2 regions of the Streptomyces sp. NPDC088810 genome follow, and region 1 is predicted to be linked to the other one. Evidence: riboswitches for the same ligand, from Rfam matches in the RefSeq annotation. Region 1 holds a riboswitch; the other holds the start of a gene.
The links. A riboswitch is a leader RNA that binds a small molecule or an ion and turns the genes downstream of it on or off. The one in region 1 is predicted to bind cobalamin.
Positions count from the first base shown of each region.

Region 1 (4,198 bases):
CAGATGGAGGTGAAGTCCGCCGTACCGCGCGGCCGGCTCGCGTCCGCCGAGTCCGCGCTCACCGCGAACCGGAAGCCCTGCACCGCGCCGTCGTCGGGGCGGACGGTCGCCGGCCCCTGGGTGGCGTACGTCCAGTGCCCGCCGGCGCGCTCCCAGAAGGACCAGTAGCGGTAGCCGGCGGCCCCGGCCGGCCCGGCGGAGGCGAGGAGTAGCAGCGCGGCGAGCCCGGCGGCGAGCACCGGCACGGCACGGCGGACGACGGTCACGGCCGGCGCTTCTTCCGGCCGCTCAGCAGGAAGCCGATACCGATGCCGGCGACGAGCCCGACGCCGACGATCCACCAGACACCGGTGTTCGAGTCGTCGGACTTCTCCGTGCTCTCCGAGTGCCCCGTGGCGGAGTCCATGTACGGGGCCGGGCCGAGCGCGTTGAGGGAGCTGACCAGGCTGGTGCCGTTGAAGTCGCCCGGCTGCTCGCCGATCGCGTGGGCGGCGAGGATGAGCTGGGCGTACGCGGCCGGGCCGCTCTGCACCGCCCACGGGCCGGCGTTCTTCTCCAGCCAGGCGTACGCCTTCTTCGCCGGCTCGGTCCGGCCGTCCGCGGCGAGCGCGACGACGGCGTCCGCGGTGTTGCCGTAGTCCGGCTGGTCCTTGGCGCCGGGCAGGGTCGACCGGAGGTGCCCGGTCTTCGCGAGGGTCGTCGCCAGGTACGCGCCGGCGTTGTCGGCGACCTGCTCGCGGGTGGGGTGGTCGGCCTCCGCGCAGGCGTCCTGCGCCGGGGACTTGCCGGCCTCCGCCGCGAACCCCTTGCCGAGCGCGCCCAGCACGCCGGCCGCCGTCGCGTCCGCGTTGGCGAGCAGCTTGCCCTTCTTGTCCGGCTGGTAGGCGAGGGCGCCGCCGCCGTCCTGGTCGCAGGGGATGGACCAGGCGGGCAGCGCGTCGTACGGCGACTTGCCGGACGTGTGGACGCTCGCCGGGTCGGTGCCGGCCGCGGTGAGCGCGCCGATGACGACGGAGGTGGAGTTGGCGTCGCTGGAGCCGCCCGGGTAGTAACCCCAGCCGCCGTCCTTGTTCTGCACGGACTTCAGCCAGTTCACGGCCTTGCCGACGGCACCGCCGTGTCCGCCGGTCGCGGCCAGGGCCTGGACGGCGGCGGCCGTGCTGTTGGTGTCGGACTTGGTCTTGCCGTCGCAGGGCTTGGCGGTGTCGGCGCGGAAGGCGGCGAAGGAGCCGTTCGCGCACTGCTGCCCGCCGAGCCAGTCCACGGCCGCGGGGGCGGGCCGGTAGCCGAGGGTGCGCTGGGCGAGCAGCGTGAGCGACTGCCGCCACACGCCGTCGTACGTCGGGTCGCTCTTGCCGTACAGGCCGTGCGGGACCGTCGCCTTCGGCGGCGCGGACGGGGACGGGTCGGCGGCCGTGGCGGGCGCGGCGGCGGCCAGCACGCCTACGGCGGCGAGAGCCGCGGCACTGCGGCGGACGTTCATGGTCGGCGACTGCCTCTCCTGTGGGGAGCCGGGCAGCGCACGGGAGACACCCCGGGCGGCTCGGCTCCGTAGACCTCGACGGTGCCGTGCGCGGCGGACCGCCGGCGCACGCGAGCCGGTCAACGTCCCGCCCGGGGCAGTCCGGCTCACCGCCCCTTCCGGCGGCACACGGTTGCGGGTCAGCGCCGGAATTACACCGGCTTCCCCCCGTACGGGTGTGATGACGACCCCGCCACTTTACCGGCCGCCCCGCGGAGGCCGAGGGGTGGCTGTGGGCACAGGGGGGCGGTGATTGGGGTCACGGGCCGGGGGGCGGTGGACGGGGCCTAGGCCGCGTACACGTCGGTCGTCGGCAGGACCGTTGCCGTCAGGTGGCGGGCCAGGCGGCGCAGGGCCGTTTCGCAGTCCGTGGGGTTGTCGGCCGTGACCACCCAGTGGGCCAGGCGGTCGCCGGTGTTCGCGTGCGGGGCCGCCGTCACCGGGGCGCCTGGGCGGTGGGTGAGGAGCATGCGGTCGGCGGCCGGGTCGTGGTCGGCGGCGGGGTCCAGGCGGAGGTGGGTCAGGCGGCCGGTCACGGTCGGGTAGGCGAACTGGACGGCGGCGGCACGCTGGCGGGTGGGGGTCAGTTCGGGGTGCCGGCCGGTGGCGAGGGCGGCCGCGGCGGCGGCCAGGTCGACACCGGTGGCGCGTTCCACGAGCAGCGGGATCAGGTCGCCGGGGAGGTGCGGGGCGACGTCGAGGACGCGGGGGCCGCGGGCCGTCAGCCGGAGGGTGACGTGCGCGACCGTGTGGGCCAGGCCCAGGGCGCGGACGGTCCGCTCGACGCACTGGCGCAGGAAACGGTTGTGCAGGAGGCCGTCGTGGGCGTGGACGCAGTGCCGCAGCGCGACACGGGCGGGCGGCGGGCCCGGGGTCGTACGGGTGAGGGCGACGATGCGGACCTCGTCGTCCAGGACCACCGTCTCGGCGGACACCAGCGGGTCGGGCGTCTGCTCCGGGTCACCGGGGCCGGCCGTCGGCAGCCGGTGCCGCAGGAGCAGGGCCTGTAACGCCACCGGGTCGGCGCAGGCCGCGGCCGTCTCGTACGGCAGGCCCGGTAAGCCCAGCCGGCCGGTGATCCGCGCGGCGGCGGCCAGGTGCTCGGTGGACCAGGTCAGGACGCCGGCGACCGGATGCCCGGCCGTGTGGGCCAGGACCGCCTCCGCCGCCTGGGTCTCCCGGGCCGGGTCGGCCGCGAGGTGCGCCGAGAGGTACGGGCGCGCCCAGGCGGGCGGGTCCGGGTCGACCAGGACGACCGGGCGGAGCGCGGCGATCCGGGCCAGCGGGAACTCGTCGCACGTCTCCCGGCGGCCGGCCCCGAGGAGCACGACGGGCTGCGCCATGGTGCCTGGACCTTCCTCGAGGAGAGGGCGGACAAGAAACACCCCGGGTGCCGCTCCCCCATAGGCGGCACCCGGGGCGGGTCGGATCTTGCTCTCCGTGCAGTGATCCTCACCCACGGCGCCCCTAACTGTCAACGATAGCTGCGTTATTAGGCAGGGAGCGTTGTCACGTCTGGTCGCCGAACGGGCGAACGGGTAGCCTCGCGTCAGCCCAGCCACCGAACGGATGACACGCCCAGGGGGGACCTCGGTGAGTGACGCCTACGCCTCGCTGGCCGATGTCCTGGACCGGCTCGGCGAGTTGACCGGCCGCCCCGGACGACTGCCGGAGGCCCTCGACGTGGCCGGCCTCTCCTACCGCACCGGCATCCCCGTGGGCGTCGTCGTCGAACTGCTCTCCGGCGGCCGGGCCCCCGAGGCCTGCCTGGCCCAACGCGTGCGCCAGCGGCTGGACTTCATCCGTGAGAGCCGGCGCCGCCCGGACGGCAAGCGGTACTCGCTGGACGAGCTGGCCCGGATCGCCGGAACCAGCCGGCAGTGGCTGAGCGAGTGGCGCAAGAGCGGGATGCCGAGCCTGGAACACGCCGACCGGCTGCGCCGCTTCTTCGGCCTGCCCGCGGGCTTCTTCACGGCGGACGAGCCGGAGGCGCTGCACGAGGCGCTGCAACCGGTGCTGCAGGCCCTGGAGGCCGAGGCGGACCCGCTGTTGCGGCTGCGCGAGAGCGGGCTGGTACGACTGGCCGCCCGGGCCCCGCAGATGAACGCCCGGCAGCTCGCCACCCTCGCCGACCTGGCCGAGATGATCATTGCCTCCGAGCGGGCGGAGGGCACCGGGCGTGCCTGAACCGACCGCCGGGGCCCCGAAGCCGGCCAGGCGTCCTCGGCCGGCGGCCCCCTCCAAGCACCCGAGGTCCCCGAGGCGCTTCCTCGACCGGCTCGTACGCGACACCGTCCGCGGCCTCACCCCGCCGACCGGGCCGGAGGCCTTCCTGCACGCGCTGTGCGCCACGCTCAGTCCCCAGCTGGACCGCCCGGTCCGGCTCAAGTTCGTCGCCTTCCCGCCGGGCCTCGACGTCTCCGGGATCACCCTGGCACGGGACGAGGACTACATCGTCGTGGTCGAGGAACGCGCCCCGGACCCGCACAAGTTCGTCATCGCCGGGCACGAGATCGGCCACATCCACTACGGCACGCTGGACGTGCACTACCCGGCCGGACTGCCCGCCGCCGCCCGCCGGCTGCTGTCCCGCGCCGAGGACGACGTCCCCTGGGACCGGGTGGCGGCCATGGCCACCCGCTCGCCCGCCGCGGCGGCGGCCGAGGCCGAGTGGGA
Region 1 is NZ_JBIVJQ010000001.1:804,127-808,324, forward strand. Features, by position in the region: gene ACIP4Y_RS03650 (SCO2322 family protein) at 1-266, opposite strand, end outside; gene ACIP4Y_RS03655 (prenyltransferase/squalene oxidase repeat-containing protein) at 263-1,483, opposite strand; cobalamin riboswitch at 1,601-1,730, opposite strand; gene ACIP4Y_RS03660 (hypothetical protein) at 1,810-2,865, opposite strand; gene ACIP4Y_RS03665 (helix-turn-helix transcriptional regulator) at 3,116-3,709, shown strand; gene ACIP4Y_RS03670 (hypothetical protein) at 3,702-4,198, shown strand, end outside.

Region 2 (4,198 bases), on a different contig from region 1:
GCGACGGTGCTGGCGCAGATCAGCACGCCGGGGTACGGGCCCTCGGCCAGCACGCCGCCCGGTCCGTGCAGCACCGCGCCGAGGGCCTGGCCGTCGGCCACGACGCAGAGGGCGGCGCTGGTGCCCGCGACGGCGTCGGCGGGGTTGGCGGCGGCGTAGGCGCCCGCCTCGGCGAGCGGGGCGGTGCGCTCCGGGGTCCGGTTCCAGACCCGGACCTGCATCCCCTGGTCGAGGAGGCGACCGGCCAGGCCGGCGCCCATCGTGCCGAGACCGAGGACGGCGACGGGGCCGCGCACGGGGGGAGTCAAGACGCCACCCCCTTGGTCTCCTTGATCACACGGAACCGCATGGACTGCCGCTGGTCGACGAACTGGCGCAGCGGGGCCACCAACTCCTGGTGCTCCGCGCTCTGCTGCCAGGCGAAGAAGTCCTCGGCGGTCCGCCATTCGCTGGTGATCACCCACTGGCGGGAGTCGTCGACGGGTTCGCCGAGCCGCTCGATGATGTGTCCGGGGGTGCTGGACACGGACTTCCGGAGCTGCTCGTACAGATCCAGGAATCCCTGTTCGCCGCCCTCGATCACGCGGACCGCGAAAACCACGCTCAGCTTGTCGGCCGATCGGCCGTTGTCGTTGGCGCCCATGTCTCCTCCTGAGTGAGAGCCGGACGGACACGACACCAACGGACTCATGTCCCTCGGACGGCTGCAACTCCGAACGGGGGACGGCCCAGTGGGGACAAGGGGTGCACGCTGCGTCATTAGTCATATCGGGTGACTGACGGCCCGACGCGCGTGGTCCGCGCAGGGTCCCGGCCATGACACGGAGCCGGGGTACACGATCAGGGGAACTGACGTGCACTCGCCGCGCTGGCTCTCCCGCTCGGCGACGCCACCCGGCAGGCGCGGTGGGCGCTGCCGTGCCGGCCGACGTCACGAGTCCTAGGTCCAAGGCCTGATCGGCATGCGGCTGTTCTTGCTGTTAACGTGCACTTGCATCTCGTTCGCAATAATGTCGGAGGACGTTGGACATGGCGCTGTACACGCTCCCGGAGCTTCCGTACGACTACTCGGCGCTCGCACCGGTGATCAGCCCGGAGATCATCGAGCTGCACCACGACAAGCACCACGCGGCCTATGTGAAGGGCGCGAACGACACCGTGGAGCAGCTCGCCGAGGCACGGGACAAGGACGCCTGGGGGTCGATCAACGGCCTGGAGAAGAACCTGGCCTTCCATCTCTCCGGGCACATCCTGCACAGCATCTACTGGCAGAACATGACCGGTCCGAAGGACGGCGGTGGCGAGCCCCTAGCCGCCGACGGTGTCGGCGAGCTGGCCGAGGCCATCAAGGAGTCCTTCGGCTCCTTCGCCGCCTTCAGGACCCAGCTGTCCAAGGCCGCGGCCACCACGCAGGGTTCGGGCTGGGGCGTACTCGCCCACGAGCCGCTGAGCGGACGCCTGATCGTGGAGCAGGTCTACGACCACCAGGGCAACGTCGGCCAGGGCTCCACCCCGATCCTGGTCTTCGACGCCTGGGAGCACGCCTTCTACCTCCAGTACAAGAACCAGAAGGTGGACTTCATCGAGGCGATGTGGCAGGTCGTCAACTGGCAGGACGTGGCCCGTCGTTACGAGGCGGCCAAGTCCCGCACGGATCTGCTGCTGCTCGCCCCGTGACGCCGTAGTCCCGGAAGGGTCCTGCTCGTGATCGTCTTCTCACCGTTCACGGCAGGCGAGGGGCTCCCGCGGGAGCCCCTCCGAACGGCGGCCGGGTGACGGGCCGCCACCGGTGATGACATGATGACCGGCGACACAAGGCGACGGCGGTCCGAGGAAGCCGGTGCGAATCCGGCGCGGTCCCGCCACTGTGACCGGTGAGCGAGTCCCGGCAGGCCACCGCCCCCGAGCGGGGCGGGAAGGCGGGACGGGCGACGACCCGGGAGCCAGGAGACTCACGCGGTCGCCTCCTCAGGCGACACCGGGGCGGATCTCCCCGGGAGGGGAGCGGCGCGGTATGCCCGACAGGCCGACGGAAGAGACAGCGGGCGGACCGGTGCCGTGCCGGGTCGTCGTGTGCCGGGACTGCTGCTGTGGCAGCCCGAAGGTGACGGGTGATCACGCGGCGCAGACCGCGCGGTTGCGGGCGGAGGTGCCCGTGCGCATCTCCGACTGCCTCGACGTGTGCGACCAGGCCAACGTCATCGTCGTACAGCCCTCCGCGGCCGGCCGGGCCGCCGGCGCGCGACCGGTCTGGCTCGGGCTGGTCAACGACCCGGCCGCGACCGAGGACATCGTCACCTGGGTACGCGCCGGCGGTCCGGGCGTGGCGCCCCGGCCGGACATCCTCGACCTGTACGCCTTCACCCCACCGCGCCGGCGCGCGGAACCCTGAGCGGGACCAGTCGAATCGCGCCACCGCCGACCCACCGGGCACACGGCCGCCCACCCGGCACGAGAGGAAGATCACGCCGGTCGGAGGCGGTCTTGGCGGGGTGCCGGTCCCGCGGTACGGTCTGTCCGATATCGACGACGGCATGACGGAAGCCGGTGAGAATCCGGAACGGTCGCGCCACTGTGTGCGGGCCCCGCGAGGGTGCTCGCGAGTCAGACCCGGGGCCGTCGTCCTGTGCACCACCGAGATGGGACGCGAATTCCCAGAGGAGGTTCTGCCATGGCGCAGACCGTCGCCCCGCCGACAGCCACCACGCCCGCCGTCCCCGCCAAGCTGCCGCTGCAGGCGATAGCTCCCTGGGCGGTCTTCTTCGGCATCCTGATGCTGGTCCTGCTCTACTTCGTCGGCGCCGAGCAGGGCGCCACCTCCGTGTTCAACGGCACGGACGTCCACGAATGGGTGCACGACGCCCGCCATCTGCTCGGTTTCCCCTGCCACTGACGCGAGGGGACACCGCCCGCCCATGAATTCCGCAACCGTACGGAACCTCCTCGTACGGGGCATGCTCGCCGGCCTCGCGGCCGGCGTGCTCGCCCTGATCGCGGCCTATCTCCTCGGTGAGCCGAGCGTCGACAAGGCGATCGGCTTCGAGGAGGCCCACTCCCACGAGCACGAGGCGGAAGTCGTCTCGCGCTCCCTCCAGTCCACCGCGGGCCTCGCCACCGGCGTCCTCGTCTACGGGGTCGCCTTCGGCGGCATCGCCGCGCTCGCCTTCTGCTTCGCGCTCGGCCGGGTCGGCCGATTCGGCCCGCGCGCCACGGCACTGCTGCTGTCGGGCTGCGCGCTGCTCACCGTGTACGTCGTGCCGTTTTTGAAGTACCCGGCCAACCCGCCGTCGGTCGGCGACCCCGACACCATCGGCAAGCGGACCAGCCTGTACTTCCTGATGATGCTGCTCGGCGTCCTCCTGGCGGTCGCCGCGACCCTCCTCGGCAAACGCCTGGCGCCCGCGCTGGGCACCTGGTGGGCGACCGTGGCCGCGGTGGCCGCGTTCGCCGTCGCCGTCGGTCTGGCCTACGCGTTCCTGCCGGCCGTCAACGAGGTGCCGCAGGACTTCCCGGCCACCCTGCTGTGGCGGTTCCGGCTGTCCGCGTTGGCCATCCAGGCCGTCCTGTGGGGCGGATTCGGGCTCGCCTTCGGCGAGTTGGCCGAGCGGCTGCTGAACCCCCGGCCGGTCAGGGCCGAGAGCGCGCGAGCGGTTCCGGCCGCGCACTGACCTCTTCCGGACGACAGAGGGCCCTTCGGAACCAACCGGGGGCCCTCCGGCGTTCTCCGGACACCGACGCTCACCGGGCCCGCCCCGGCAGCGGCACGACACCCCCAGCCGCGCCGGGTGCCCGACCGCGGCTGTCTGCGCTGCACGGTGGCCGCGTCTGCTCCGCCGGCACCGCGCAGCGCGGGCCGGCAGACCCTAGTCCGCGTGCGGCGCCGCCAGCGGACGCCCCAGCCGCAGATTCCACCGCCCGGTCCGGCCGCTGAGTTCGGTCACGGTCAGCGGTGGCACATCGAGACGCCAGAAGAGCGCGGCAGACAGGTTCAGCGCCTCCACGACCGCGGCCCGCACCACCTCCGGTTCGACCACGGCGAGCGTACGACCCTCCACGGCTCGGGCGTCGGCGAGCCAGCGCGCGATCCGTCCGCACAGGTCCCGGACCGACTCGCCGCCATGGGGTGCGCAGGCGGGGTCGGTGAGCCAGCGCCCCACCGCCTCCGGCTCGGCGGCCCCCACCTCGTCCAGCGTGCGGC
Region 2 is NZ_JBIVJQ010000003.1:631,934-636,131, forward strand. Features, by position in the region: gene ACIP4Y_RS13670 (NAD(P)-dependent oxidoreductase) at 1-308, opposite strand, end outside; gene ACIP4Y_RS13675 (antibiotic biosynthesis monooxygenase family protein) at 305-643, opposite strand; gene ACIP4Y_RS13680 (superoxide dismutase) at 1,030-1,677, shown strand; cobalamin riboswitch at 1,831-1,954, shown strand; gene ACIP4Y_RS13685 ((2Fe-2S) ferredoxin domain-containing protein) at 2,015-2,392, shown strand; cobalamin riboswitch at 2,494-2,635, shown strand; gene ACIP4Y_RS13690 (CbtB-domain containing protein) at 2,672-2,893, shown strand; gene ACIP4Y_RS13695 (CbtA family protein) at 2,916-3,668, shown strand; gene ACIP4Y_RS13700 (histidine phosphatase family protein) at 3,864-4,198, opposite strand, start outside.
Region 2: it holds a riboswitch for cobalamin, as region 1 does, so the genes downstream of both, ACIP4Y_RS13685 ((2Fe-2S) ferredoxin domain-containing protein) here and ACIP4Y_RS03655 (prenyltransferase/squalene oxidase repeat-containing protein) in region 1, are expected to answer to the same signal.